DNA from 3 places in the Shinella sp. S4-D37 genome. Region 1 is predicted to be linked to each of the others. Evidence: predicted binding sites of a transcription regulator. Region 1 holds the regulator's gene; each other region holds the start of a gene.
What was found. Region 1 encodes LexA, which represses DNA repair genes until DNA is damaged. Its sites were predicted from a motif close to TGTTCNNNNTGTGTTCNG; they were not measured.
Positions count from the first base shown of each region.

Region 1 (4,310 bases):
TATCCGGGGCCGGATCGGCGGGGATGCCGGCGCGATCGCCGCGGCGCTGGTGACCGCCGAGCAGCGGGCGATCGGCACTGAGACGGTGGAGGCGCTGCGGCAGGCGGGGCTTGCCCATGTGCTCGCCATTTCCGGGCTGAACATGGTGCTCGCGGCGGGCACGTTCCTTGTCGGCGCGCGGGGGCTGATGGCGCTGATCCCGGGCTTTTGCGAGCGCTATCCCGCCAAGAAGATCGCCGCCGCCGGCGCGCTCGTCATGGTGACGCTCTACATCCTCGTCTCCGGCGGCGCGATCTCCGCCGTGCGCTCCTGGATCATGATCTGCATCATGCTGGTGGCGGTGCTGTTCGGCCGCGCCGCGATCAGCCTGCGCAACGTGGCGCTGTCGGCGATCGTCATCCTCGCCGTCACCCCCTCCGCCGTCACCAATCCGGGCTTCCAGATGTCCTATGCGGCGACGCTCGGCCTCGTCGCCGGCTATGCCGCCTGGCGCGAGCGTCCGGTGCGGCGGGAGGGCGGGGAAGGGCGCTTCAAACTGTTCGGCGGCGCGCTGGGGCGCTTCCTAGGCGGGCTCATGCTGTCCTCGCTGATCGGCGGGGTCTCGACGCTGGTCTATTCCGTCGGCCATTTCCATCGCATCCCGGCCTATGGGCTTGCCGGCAACCTGCTCGCCATGCCCGTCATCAGCGCCGTCGTCATGCCCTTCGGCCTTGTCGCGGTGCTGCTGATGCCCTTCGGGCTCGACGCCGTGCCCTTCGCGATCATGGGCAAGGGCATCGAGTGGATGATCGCGCTTTCGATGTGGGTCGCGGGCTGGAAGGGCGAGATCGTCACCGGCCGCATCCCGCCCGCCGCCTTCCTGCTGATCGGCCTCGGCGGCGGGCTCGTCTGCATCCTGCGCACGCGGCTGCGCCATGCCGGAACGCTGCTTGCCGCCCTCGGCCTTGCGATCGCCTGCCTTCCCGCCGCGGGCGCCAGGCCGGAAATGCTGGTATCGGAGGACGGCCGCCTGGTCGCCATCCTGCGCGGCGAAACCGTCGCGACGAACCGTGCAAGGCCCTCCGACTTCATCTATTCCCAGTGGCGGCGGGCCTTGCGGCTCGGCGATCTTGCAAAACCGCAAACGCGCAGGAGCGAGGGCCTGACCCTGGAGGAAACGGATGATACTGCGGCAAGCGGGAAACCGCCGCGCCGCAAGGCCGACCGGCAGAAGGCGAAGGAGGCCATGGCGTGGGCGCTCGCGGCAGCCCGGACGGGCGGAAGTTTCGTCTGCGAGGCGAAGGCATTCTGCGCCGCCGTCTCGCCGAGCGGCTGGCGGGTCGTCACCCTGGACGACGTCGCCTTCCTGGGGACGGCCTGCGATGCCGCGGACCTCGTCGTCGTGCCCTTTGCCCTGCGGCTGGAAGCCTGCCGCTCCGGCGCCCGCCTGGTGACGGCGCGTCACCTCAGGCGAACCGGTGCCCTCGAAATCCGGCCGGCGGCCGAAGGGGCTTCCGGCACCTTTTCAGAGGCACACATGACGCCCGCCGTGGAAAGCCTCGACCGGCCCTGGACCCGCCACCGCACCTATGACTGGCGCACCGGCAGCTTCGATCCGCCGAAGGATCAATGATAGCGGCGGATGAGGCCGACCAGCTTGCCCTGGATCTTCACCCGGTCCGGCCCGAAGATGCGGGTCTCGTAGGCGGGGTTTGCCGCTTCGAGCGCGATGGAGGCACCCTTGCGGCGGAAGCGCTTGAGCGTCGCCTCCTCCTCGTCGACGAGGGCGACGATGATCTCGCCGGGATTGGCGCTGCTGGCCGTGCGGATGATCACCGTGTCGCCGTCGAGGATGCCGGCCTCGATCATCGAATCGCCCTTGACCTCCAGCGCATAGTGATCGCCGTTGCCGATCATCTCGGCCGGCACGGTGATGTCGTGGGTGTTGTTCTGGATGGCGGAGATCGGCACGCCGGCGGCGATGCGGCCCATGACCGGAACGGAGACGGAGGAGGAAATCTCCGCAACGGGCGTGCGCTGCGGCGGGGCGGCGACGGCTGGCGGCTGCTTGCCGCGGCTGCCCTCGATGACGGCCGGCGAAAAGCCGCGGCGCGGCTGCAGGCTCTGGCTATAGGCTTCGGGAAGCTTGATCACCTCCAGCGCGCGGGCCCGGTTCGGCAGGCGCCGGATGAAGCCGCGCTCCTCCAGCGCCGTGATGAGGCGGTGGATGCCCGACTTGGACGCGAGATCCAGCGCATCCTTCATCTCGTCGAACGAGGGAGGAATGCCGGACTCCTTCATCCGTTCATGAATGAACAGGAGAAGTTCCTGTTGTTTCCGCGTGAGCATGGCCCCTCCACCGAGAATCGAGTGAAACAAATCCAGAACGGACACTATCTGTTCCATATGTGTTCCGCAAGGGGTTGCTGAAACAATAATAATACTGTTCAGGCGGAGGGTTCGCGCAGGAGAAGCACAGTGCAGGGCGCGCCCGCGGGGATCGCGGGCGCGTGCGGCGGGCGGATGAGGAGGCCTTCGGAGGCCGCGAAAGCCTTCATCATGGAAGAATCCTGCTTGTCCAGTGGCGTGACCATGAGGTCGCCGGCGGGGCCACGGGCAAGGCGTGCGCGCACATAGTCCTGCCGATGGTCGTTTTCCTTGAGGGGCACGGCGGCGATTGCCGGATACTCGCGGCTTACCGCCGGCAGGTGCGCGAGGCGGCGCACGAGGGGAACGAGGAAGAGGTGGGAGCAGACGAGACTCGAGACGGGATTGCCGGGCAGGCCCATGACGTGCACGGCGCCGAGGCGGCCGACCATCAGCGGCTTTCCCGGGCGCATGGCGATGCGCCAGAAGTCGAGCTCCATGCCGGCCTCGCCGAGCACGGGCTGCACGAGGTCGAAGTCCCCGACGGAGGCGCCGCCGAGCGTGACGAGCCCATCGATATCGAGCGACAGCGCCCGGCGCACGGCCTGAAGCATCGCCTCCTTGTCGTCCGCGACGATCCCGAGGTCGATCACCTGCGCGCCGGCCGCACGGGCGAGGGCCGCGACGCCGTACGTGTTGGAGGCGATGATCTGGCTGGTTCCCGGCGGCGTGCCGGGCGGCACGAGTTCGTCGCCGGTGGCGAGCACGGCAATGCGTGGGCGGGCATAGACGGACAGCGCCGCATGGTTCATGGCCGCCGCGACCGTCAGGCGGCCGGCATCGAGCATGTCGCCGGCTTTCAGGACGACCTCGCCTTCGGAAAAATCCTGGCCTCGCGGGCGGATGTGGCGGCCCTTCGGCGTGAGGAAGGTGGTGCGGATGCGGCCGTCCTCCAGCACCGCGGCGTCTTCCTGCAGGAGCACGGTATCGGCGAAGGCCGGCAGCGGGGCGCCGGTGAAGATGCGCACGGCCTCGCCGGGACCGGCGGTGCCTTCGAAGGCGTGGCCGGCGGAAGACATGCCTGCAACGGTCAGGATCGAGCCGAGCGCGGCGATATCCGCGTGGCGCACGGCATAGCCGTCCATCGCGGAATTGTCGAAGGGCGGCTGCGTCAGCCGGGCGGCGACGTCCTCTGCCAGCACGCGGCCGTCGGCCTCATGCAGCGGGACCGTCTCGGTGCGCCGGGTCGGCCGGGCGGTGGAAAGCAGGCGATGGAGGGCGTCTTCGACGGGCAGCAGCGACATCAGCCGGCGTCTCCGCGCCGGTAGTCGCCGGAGCGGCCGCCGGATTTCTCCACGAGGCGGATGCCGCCTATCTCCATCTCCCGGTCGGCGGCCTTCGCCATGTCGTAGATGGTGAGGCAGGCGACGCTGACGGCGGTGAGCGCCTCCATCTCCACGCCGGTGCGGCCGGTGAGCTTGGCCATCGCCTCGACGCGCAGGCCCGGCAGGGCGCGGTCCTCGCGAATATCGACGGCGACCTTGGTCAGCATCAGCGGATGGCAGAGCGGGATGAGGCTGGCGGTCTGCTTGGCGGCCATGATGCCGGCAAGCCGCGCCGTACCGATCACGTCGCCCTTCTTGGCATTGCCGGTCAGGATGAGGTCCAGCGTTTCCGGCGCCATGCGGATGCACCCTTCGGCAAGCGCGACGCGCACCGTCTCCGCCTTGTCGCCGACATCCACCATGTCGGCCTTGCCGGAGGCGTCGATATGGGTGAGCGTGCGGGCCTCGCCCGTCATGTCGGGACCGCCATCATTCCGCCGCCAGCATGCCGGCCGAGCCGGTGAGGAGTTCGCCGGTGGCGGCCGCCACGTCGTCCTTGCGCATCAGGCTTTCGCCGACGAGGAAGGTCGAGATGCCGACCTTGCCGAGCCGTTCGCAATCCGCATGGGTGAAGATGCC
Region 1 covers NZ_JBFNXL010000005.1:1,853,115-1,857,424, reverse strand. The annotation lists gene AB3G45_RS16420 (ComEC/Rec2 family competence protein) at 1-1,612, shown strand, start outside; gene lexA (transcriptional repressor LexA) at 1,606-2,328, opposite strand; gene glp (gephyrin-like molybdotransferase Glp) at 2,427-3,650, opposite strand; gene moaC (cyclic pyranopterin monophosphate synthase MoaC) at 3,650-4,147, opposite strand; gene trpC (indole-3-glycerol phosphate synthase TrpC) at 4,161-4,310, opposite strand, start outside.

Region 2 (4,310 bases), 150 kb from region 1:
ACCGTCTCCTCGACGGCCGAGACCAGCGTGCGGAAGAGGTCGGTCTCGAAGACGCTCTGCACGCCCTGCAGGATGCAGGCCATGCGCTCCAGGCCCATGCCGGTGTCGATCGACGGGCGCGGCAGCAGGCTGCGCTCGCCGGGCGCCGTCTGGTCGAACTGCATGAAGACGAGGTTCCAGAATTCGAGGAACCGGTCGCCGTCCTCCTCGGGCGAGCCGGGCGGGCCGCCCCAGACGTGCTCGCCCTGGTCGATGAAGATTTCCGAACAGGGGCCGCAGGGGCCGGTATCCCCCATCTGCCAGAAATTGTCGGAGGTCGGGATGCGGATGATCCGGTCGTCGGAAAGGCCGGCGATCTTCTTCCAGAGGATCGCCGCTTCCTCGTCCTCGGAATAGACGGTGACGAGCAGCCGGTCCTTCGGCAGGTCGAAGCCCTTCGTCACCAGCGTCCAGGCAAGCTCGATGGCGCGCTCCTTGAAATAGTCGCCGAACGAGAAGTTGCCGAGCATCTCGAAGAAGGTGAGGTGCCGCGCGGTATAGCCGACATTGTCGAGGTCGTTGTGCTTGCCGCCGGCGCGCACGACCTTCTGGGCGGTCGTCGCGGTGGAATAGGGCCGCGATTCAAGGCCCGTGAAGACGTTCTTGAACTGCACCATGCCGGCATTGGTGAACATCAGCGTCGGGTCGTTGCGCGGCACGAGCGGGCTGGACGGCACGATCTCGTGGCCGTTCTTTCGGAAATAGTCGAGGAAAGTCGACCGGATCTCATTCACGCCGCTCATATCGCGTCCTTCATCTGTGCCCATTTCGCGCCGGAAGACCGGCGCATCGCCCACCCAATGTCGCTGCAACGACGGTAAAACCGCCTCGCCGGCCGGAGTGCCCGCCCGGAAGACCCCAAGGCCGCCCTTTCGCGAATTCCGTCGAAACCGCCCGCGCCTGCCGCTTAAGGATGCGGACGGTCGAAAACCTTGGCGCGCGCGAGAACTGAAGGCTTTTATCGCCCGCCTCGGCGCCTGTCCAGACACCAAAAAACCGGCCTTTCGCGAAGAAGAGGCCGGTCTTTGCTGTTTTGCGAAACCGTTGCGCGGCGATTACATGCCGGCCGCGTCGTCCGCGTCGTTCGCGTCGTTCGGATCCGGCCCGCCGTTCTCCAGGAAGCGGTCGGCGATGAGGCCGGCATTCTGGCGCAGCGCCGTCTCGATCTCGCGGGCGAGATCCGGATTGTCGCGCAGGAACGTCTTGGCGTTCTCGCGGCCCTGGCCGAGGCGCTGGCTGTTGTAGGAGAACCAGGCGCCGGACTTCTCCACGATGCCCGCCTTGACGCCGAGGTCGATGAGCTCGCCCGTCTTGGAGACGCCCTCGCCGTACATGATGTCGAACTCGACCTGCTTGAAGGGCGGGGCCATCTTGTTCTTGACGACCTTGACGCGCGTCTGGTTGCCGATCACCTCGTCGCGATCCTTGACGGCGCCGATGCGGCGGATGTCGAGGCGGACGGAGGCGTAGAACTTCAGCGCGTTGCCGCCCGTCGTCACTTCCGGCGAACCGTAGACGACGCCGATCTTCATGCGGATCTGGTTGATGAAGATCACCATCGTGTTGGACTTGGAGATCGAGGCGGTGAGCTTGCGCAGCGCCTGGCTCATCAGGCGCGCCTGCAGGCCCGGCAGGCTCTCGCCCATCTCGCCCTCGATTTCGGCGCGCGGCGTCAGCGCGGCGACCGAATCGACGACCAGCACGTCGACGGCGCCGGAACGCACCAGCGTGTCGGTGATCTCGAGCGCCTGCTCGCCGGTGTCGGGCTGCGAGATCAGCAGGTTCTGGAGATCGACGCCGAGCTTGCGGGCATAGACCGGGTCGAGCGCGTGCTCGGCATCGACGAAGGCGCAGATGCCGCCCGTCTTCTGGGATTCGGCAATGGTCTGCAGCGCCAGCGTCGTCTTGCCCGAGCTTTCCGGGCCGTAGATCTCGACGATGCGGCCCTTGGGCAGGCCGCCGATGCCGAGCGCGACGTCGAGGCTGAGCGAGCCCGTCGACACCGTCTCGATCTCGATGATGCTGTCCTTTCCGCCGAGCTTCATGATGGAGCCCTTGCCGAAGGCGCGCTCGATCTGGGAGAGTGCCGCTTCGAGTGCCTTGCTTTTATCCACTGCTTTATCCTCTACGAGCCGCAAAGTGTTCTGTGCCATTTGGTCCACCTTTAGGTTATTGAAGCAAGACAGGCAACGAAGCCGTCGATGAAAGCTATGTACACATTTTGTTCTCTTTTTGCAAGGTCCATTCATCCATTTGAATGATTTCGTGAATCGAGCGTGTGTTCTCTTTTCGTTTACGTCTGTTGAAAGCCGTGGCGGAACAAGGATGTACCCGCGTGGACGCGTCGCTCTTGCCGGCGAATCGCGCGCCCCGCGGGAATGAAGGAAGACGATGACGGGAAAGACGATACTGGTGATGGGCGGCGCCCATGTGGACAGGCGCGGACGCATCGCCGGCGAGACGGCGCCGGGGGCGAGCAATCCCGGCGCCTGGTTCGTGGAGGCGGGCGGCGGCGCCTTCAACGCGGCGCGCAACCTTTCGAGGCTCGGCCGGACGGTGCGGCTCGTCTCGCCGCGCGGGGGCGATGCGGACGGCGCCGTCGTGGCGGCCGCGGCGGCGGCGGCCGACGTCGAGGACAGGCCCTTCACCTTCCTCGACCGGGCGACGCCGAGCTATACGGCGATCATCGAGCGGGACGGCAACCTCGTCATCGCGCTGGCGGACATGGAGCTCTACCGCCTGTTCTCGCCGCGCCGCCTGCAGCAGCGGGCGATGCGCGAGGCGATCGCGACGGCGGGGCTGATCCTCACCGACGCCAACCTGCCGGCCGAGACGCTGGCGGCCATGACGGCGGCGGCGGGCGCGGCCGGCGTGCATATCGCCGGCATCGCCATCTCCCCGGCGAAAGTGCCGCGGTTCCAGGAGAGCCTTCCCGCCCTCGCCTTCCTCTTCATGAACGAGGCGGAGGCCCGCGCGCTGACGGGCGCGGCGCCGGAGGACCCGGCCGACTGGCCGAAGGCGCTGCGCGCGGCCGGCCTTCCCGCCGGCGTCGTGACGCGCGGCGGCAAGGGCATCATCGCCTTCGACGCGAAGGGCGCCGTGCGTGTCGCGCCGCCGCAAGCGCCCGCGCTCGGCGACGTCACCGGGGCGGGCGATTCGCTTGCCTCCGGCTTCCTCGATGCCTGGATGGCCGGCCACGCTATCGGCGAGGCGCTGCGCCGCGGGGTCGCCGCCGCGGCGATCACCGTGCGCTCGCCGCTTGCCGTCTCCGAAGAAATGTCGCAGGCGGCCCTTCAGGCCGCACTTTCCCTTGTGCCGGAGGCCGAAGGAATGGCATGAGACTTTTTTGCCGAAATTCCTGCAAGGACACCGCATGACCAGACCCGTTTCCACCCTCCTGCCGATGCAGTATTCGGACGAAGTCGCCGCCGCCAAGAGCCGCGGCGCGCCGATCGTCGCGCTCGAATCGACGATCATCACCCACGGCATGCCCTATCCGGGCAATCTCGACATGGCCCGCAGCGTCGAGCGCATCATCCGCGAGAAAGGCGCCGTGCCGGCGACCATCGCCGTCATCGACGGCGTGCTGCATATCGGCCTCGACGAGGCGCGGCTGGAAAAGCTGGCGCAGACCGAGGGCGCCATGAAGCTGTCGCGCGCCGACCTCGCCTTCGCCATCGCCGAGCGCCGCACGGGCGCGACCACCGTGGCGGCGACGATGATCGGCGCAGCCCGCGCCGGCATCAGGGTTTTTGCGACCGGCGGCATCGGCGGCGTGCACCGCAAGGCCGAGGAGACCTTCGACATCTCCGCCGACCTCGACGAACTGTCGCGCACCGGCGTCATCGTCGTCTGCGCGGGCGCTAAGGCGATCCTCGACATCCCGAAGACGCTGGAAGTGCTGGAAACGCGCGGCGTGCCCGTCGTCACCTATGACAGCCCGGTCTTCCCGGCCTTCTGGTCGCGCGATTCGGGCCTCAAGAGCCCGCTGACGCTGAACAGCCCGGCCGCCATCGCCAATTTCCAGAGGGTGCGCGACCAGCTCGGCGTCGACGGCGGCATGCTGATCGCCAATCCGGTGCCGCAGGCCGACGAGATCGAACGCGAGGAGATGGAGATCTACATCGCCCGCGCGCTCGACAATGCCGAACGCGACGAGATCGCCGGCAAGGCCGTGACGCCCTACCTGCTCGACAGCCTGTTCCGCCTGACGGACGGCCGCAGCCTCAAGACCAATATCGCGCTCGTCGAGAACAATGCGCGGCTGGCGG
Region 2 covers NZ_JBFNXL010000005.1:1,704,264-1,708,573, reverse strand. The annotation lists gene alaS (alanine--tRNA ligase) at 1-782, opposite strand, end outside; gene recA (recombinase RecA) at 1,095-2,192, opposite strand; gene AB3G45_RS15675 (carbohydrate kinase family protein) at 2,431-3,378, shown strand; gene AB3G45_RS15670 (pseudouridine-5'-phosphate glycosidase) at 3,413-4,310, shown strand, end outside.
Region 2: recA (recombinase RecA) is a predicted target of LexA. The motif match lies at 2,251-2,268, and genes of this name have one in related genera.

Region 3 (4,310 bases), 580 kb from region 1:
CGAAATGGCGCCAAGGCTTATGAGGAGCTGTTTCCAAACCCGCATGCAATCTGTCTCCGAAGGAAGCGAACCGTCGCCTGTCCTGGTGGCGCGACATAGGCCAAGTATCCCGCTTTGAAAATGAACGGGCAATGAAAGAATGCATTCATTACCGAAATGTAAGATTGGCGGGCCGCTCTGTTACCGAAATGTAAGAAAAGGCGGAGAAATCTTCCCTTCCCGCCCCCTTTGCGCGCACGGGCATGGCTGGACGCCTCCTGCGCTTGTGATAGCATTTTCCCGGCCCCAGCGGCCGCGCGCGTTTCAGTATCCTTTCATCAACGCATTTGAACGACAGGGGGGAATTCCATGTGTGACGCCTGCGTCATCGATATCGTCAAGAATCGCATGCTTTCGAGGAGAAGCTTTTTCCGCGCCGCCGCCGCGGGCGCGGCAACGGTTGCCGCCGCAAGCTCCGGGGCGCTCAGCCCGGCGCTCGCCCAGGCGCCGACGACGGCCACGGACCTTACCCACGAACTCCACGAGGAATTCCCGACCTTCTTCGGGGAACAGCAGTTCTGGCGCGAGCAGAAGTTCAATTACAAGGAGCACAAGTTCAACCTCTTCGAACTGCGCGTCAACGAGCATACCGGCACCCATCTCGACGCGCCCTTGCATTTCTCCGAGGACGGCAAGTCGGTGGCGGAGATCCCGGTTGCCGATCTCGTCGTGCCGCTCGCCGTCATCGACATCCGGGAGAAGGCCGCCGCCAACGCCGATGCGCAATTGACGCCGGACGACATCAAGGCCTGGATTTCCGCCAATGGGGACCTGCCGGAACGGGCCTGCGTGGCGCTTCTCTCCGGTTGGGACAAGCATCTCGGCACCGACAAGTTCCGCAATGCCGATGGCGAGGGCAAGATGCACTTCCCCGGCTTCCATGTCGAAGCGGTGCAGTATCTTGCCGAGAATTCCAGCGCCGTCGGCATCGCCGTCGATACGCTCTCGCTCGACTACGGCATGTCGCCGGATTTCGCCACGCACTATTCCTGGCTGGCCTCCGGCCACTGGGGGCTTGAAGCGGCGGCCAATCTGGACCAGCTTCCGGCCAAGGGCGCGACCCTCATCGTCGGCGCGCCAAAAGTGCGCGGCGGCACGGGCGGCCCGTCCCGCGTCATCGCGCTGGCCTGATCCTTTTGTCCGGCCGGCGGCGCTGCCGCCGGCCACGCTTTCCGGAGGAACCATGAGCACCGTCAAGCCCGCCGACAACCTGGAAGCCGACCCGCGTGTGAAAGCGGTGTTCGACGATATCCGCGCCACCCGCAAATCGGACTTCGTCAACAACATGTGGCGCTACCTCGCCTTCGACCCGGCGCTGCTGGAGCGCACCTGGACGGAGGTGAAGGCCGTCATGGCGGCACCCTCGACGCTCGACCCGCTCGTCAAGGAAATGCTCTACATCGCCGTGTCGGTGACGAACGGCTGCAGCTACTGCGTCCATTCCCACACTGCCGCCGCGAAAGCCAAGGGCATGACGGATGCGCAATATGCCGAACTTCTGGCCATCGTCTCGCTCGCCGGCAAGACCAACCAGCTCGCAACGGCCCTGCAGGTGCCCGTGGACGAGGTCTTCGACGCCGACCGCCGAAAGCCCTGAACCGCACCGCTTTCCACAATCTTCCGGCCATTCTTCTTTCCCGCGGAATAAAAGCAGAACGGAAAACTGGCCTTTCGGGACCGAATCACTACATTGAGCCGCATGATCAGCGGTTACGACGACATTCCCTTCTTCGACGAGGACCCGCAGCTCGCCGGCAAGCCCGACGCACCGGCCAAGCCGACGGGCGGCATCGCCGCGCGCGCCATGGCGGCGCGCGACTCGCACCGGGCGCCGGATTACCTCTCCGGCCTCAATCCCGAGCAGCGCGAGGCGGTGGAAACGCTCGACGGCCCCCTTCTGGTGCTCGCGGGTGCCGGCACCGGCAAGACGCGCGTGCTGACCACCCGCATCGCCCATATCCTCGCCACCGGCCGGGCCTTCCCCAGCCAGATGCTGGCCGTGACCTTCACCAACAAGGCGGCGCGCGAGATGAAGGAGCGCATCGGCCTCCTCGTCGGCGGCGCCGTCGAGGGCATGCCCTGGCTCGGCACCTTCCACTCGATCGGCGTGAAGCTGCTGCGCCGCCATGCCGAACTCGTCGGCCTCCGCTCGGATTTCTCGATCCTCGACACCGACGACGTGGTGCGGCTAATCAAGCAGATCATCCAGGCCGAGGGCATCGACGACAAGCGCTGGCCGGCAAAACAGTTCGCCGGCATGATCGACACCTGGAAGAACAAGGGGCTCGATCCCGCGCAGATCCCCGAGGGCGACGCGCGCGCCTTTGCCAACGGCAAGGGCCGCGAACTCTACATCGCCTACCAGAACCGCCTGAAGACGCTGAACGCCTGCGATTTCGGCGACCTTCTGCTGCACCCGATCCGCCTGTTCCGCGCCAATCCGGACGTGCTTGCCGAATACCACCAGAAATTCCGCTACATTCTCGTCGACGAGTACCAGGACACCAACACCGCGCAGTACATGTGGCTGCGCCTTCTCGCCCAGCGGCCGAAGGGCACGCCGCAGAACGTCTGCTGCGTGGGCGACGACGACCAGTCGATCTACGGCTGGCGCGGCGCGGAGGTAGACAATATCCTGCGCTTCGAGAAGGACTTTCCGGGCGCCAAGGTCATCAAGCTGGAGCGCAACTACCGCTCCACCGCCCATATCCTCGGCGCCGCCGGCCATCTCATCGCCCATAACGAGGATCGTCTCGGCAAGACCCTCTTCACCGACCGGCGCGATCCCGACGACGACAAGGTCGTCGTGCATGCCGCCTGGGATTCGGAGGAAGAGGCCCGCGCCGTCGGCGAGGAGATCGAGCAGCTCCAGCGCAAGGAGCACAAGCTGAACGACATGGCGATCCTGGTCCGTGCCTCCTTCCAGATGCGCGAATTCGAAGACCGTTTCGTCACGCTCGGCCTCAACTACCGCGTCATCGGCGGCCCGCGTTTTTATGAACGGCTCGAAATCCGCGATGCGATGGCCTATTTCCGCCTGGTCAGCCAGCCGGCCGACGATCTCGCCTTCGAGCGCATCGTCAACACGCCGAAGCGCGGCCTCGGCGATACGACGATCCGCAACCTGCACGACTATGCCCGCGCCCGAGACATCCCCATGCTCGCCGCCGCGGCCGATATCGTCGAAACCGACGAACTGAAGCCGAAGGCGCGCAAGGCCCTCTTCGACGTCGTCACGGATTTCCGCCGCTGGCAGTCGCTGCTGGAGACCATGCCGCACACCGAGCTTGCCGAGCAGATCCTCGACGAGAGCGGCTATACCGCCATGTGGCAGGCCGACAAGTCGGCCGAGGCGCCGGGCCGCCTGGAAAACCTCAAGGAACTCATCCGCTCGATGGAGGCCTTCGAATCCCTGCGCGGCTTCCTGGAGCACGTCTCGCTGGTCATGGATGCCGAGCAGAACGAGAACCTCGACGCCGTCTCGATCATGACGCTCCACTCGGCCAAGGGCCTCGAATTCGAGACCGTGTTCCTGCCCGGCTGGGAGGAAGGCCTCTTCCCGCACCAGCGCTCGCTCGACGAAGGCGGCCGTTCGGGCCTGGAAGAAGAACGGCGCCTTGCCTATGTCGGCATCACGCGCGCCAAGCGCCGCTGCCATATCTGGTTCGTCTCCAACCGCCGCATCCACGGCCTCTGGCAGACCACCCTGCCCTCGCGCTTCCTCGACGAACTGCCGGAAGCCCATGTCGAGGTGGCCGAGGTGGAGCAATCCTATGGCGGTTACGGCCGCGGCGGCTACGGCCAGTCGCGCTTCGACAAGCAGGAACCCTTCCAGAACGCCTATTCGACGCCCGGCTGGCGCCGCGCCCAGGCCAACCGCACTGACGCGACGCGCGACAACTGGGGCTCACGCTCCGGCCACGCCGTCGAGCGCATCGGCTATGGCGAGAGCGGCCCGCGCGCCCGCACCATCGACGGCGAACTGGTGGCGAAATCGGCCGTGAGCGAGCCGTCGAAATTTTCGATCGGCGACCGGGTCTTCCACATGAAGTTCGGCAACGGCAACGTGGCGGCGGTCGAGGGCAACAAGCTGACGATCGATTTCGACCGCGCCGGCCAGAAACGCGTGCTGGATGGCTTTGTCCAGCGAGCCTGATACCGGCGGCATCTGATTTTTATCGTGTCCGGTGACACCCCACCATGAGAGCAATCAGGCGCCGGCCTTGCGGTAGAGCGCGGCAAGCTGGTTGCGCGAGGATGGCAGCTCCGGC
Region 3 covers NZ_JBFNXL010000005.1:1,271,938-1,276,247, reverse strand. The annotation lists gene AB3G45_RS13595 (efflux RND transporter periplasmic adaptor subunit) at 1-45, opposite strand, end outside; gene AB3G45_RS13590 (cyclase family protein) at 349-1,170, shown strand; gene AB3G45_RS13585 (carboxymuconolactone decarboxylase family protein) at 1,223-1,636, shown strand; gene AB3G45_RS13580 (ATP-dependent helicase) at 1,739-4,195, shown strand; gene AB3G45_RS13575 (DUF2778 domain-containing protein) at 4,250-4,310, opposite strand, start outside.
Region 3: AB3G45_RS13580 (ATP-dependent helicase) is a predicted target of LexA. The motif match lies at 1,680-1,697, and genes of this name have one in related genera.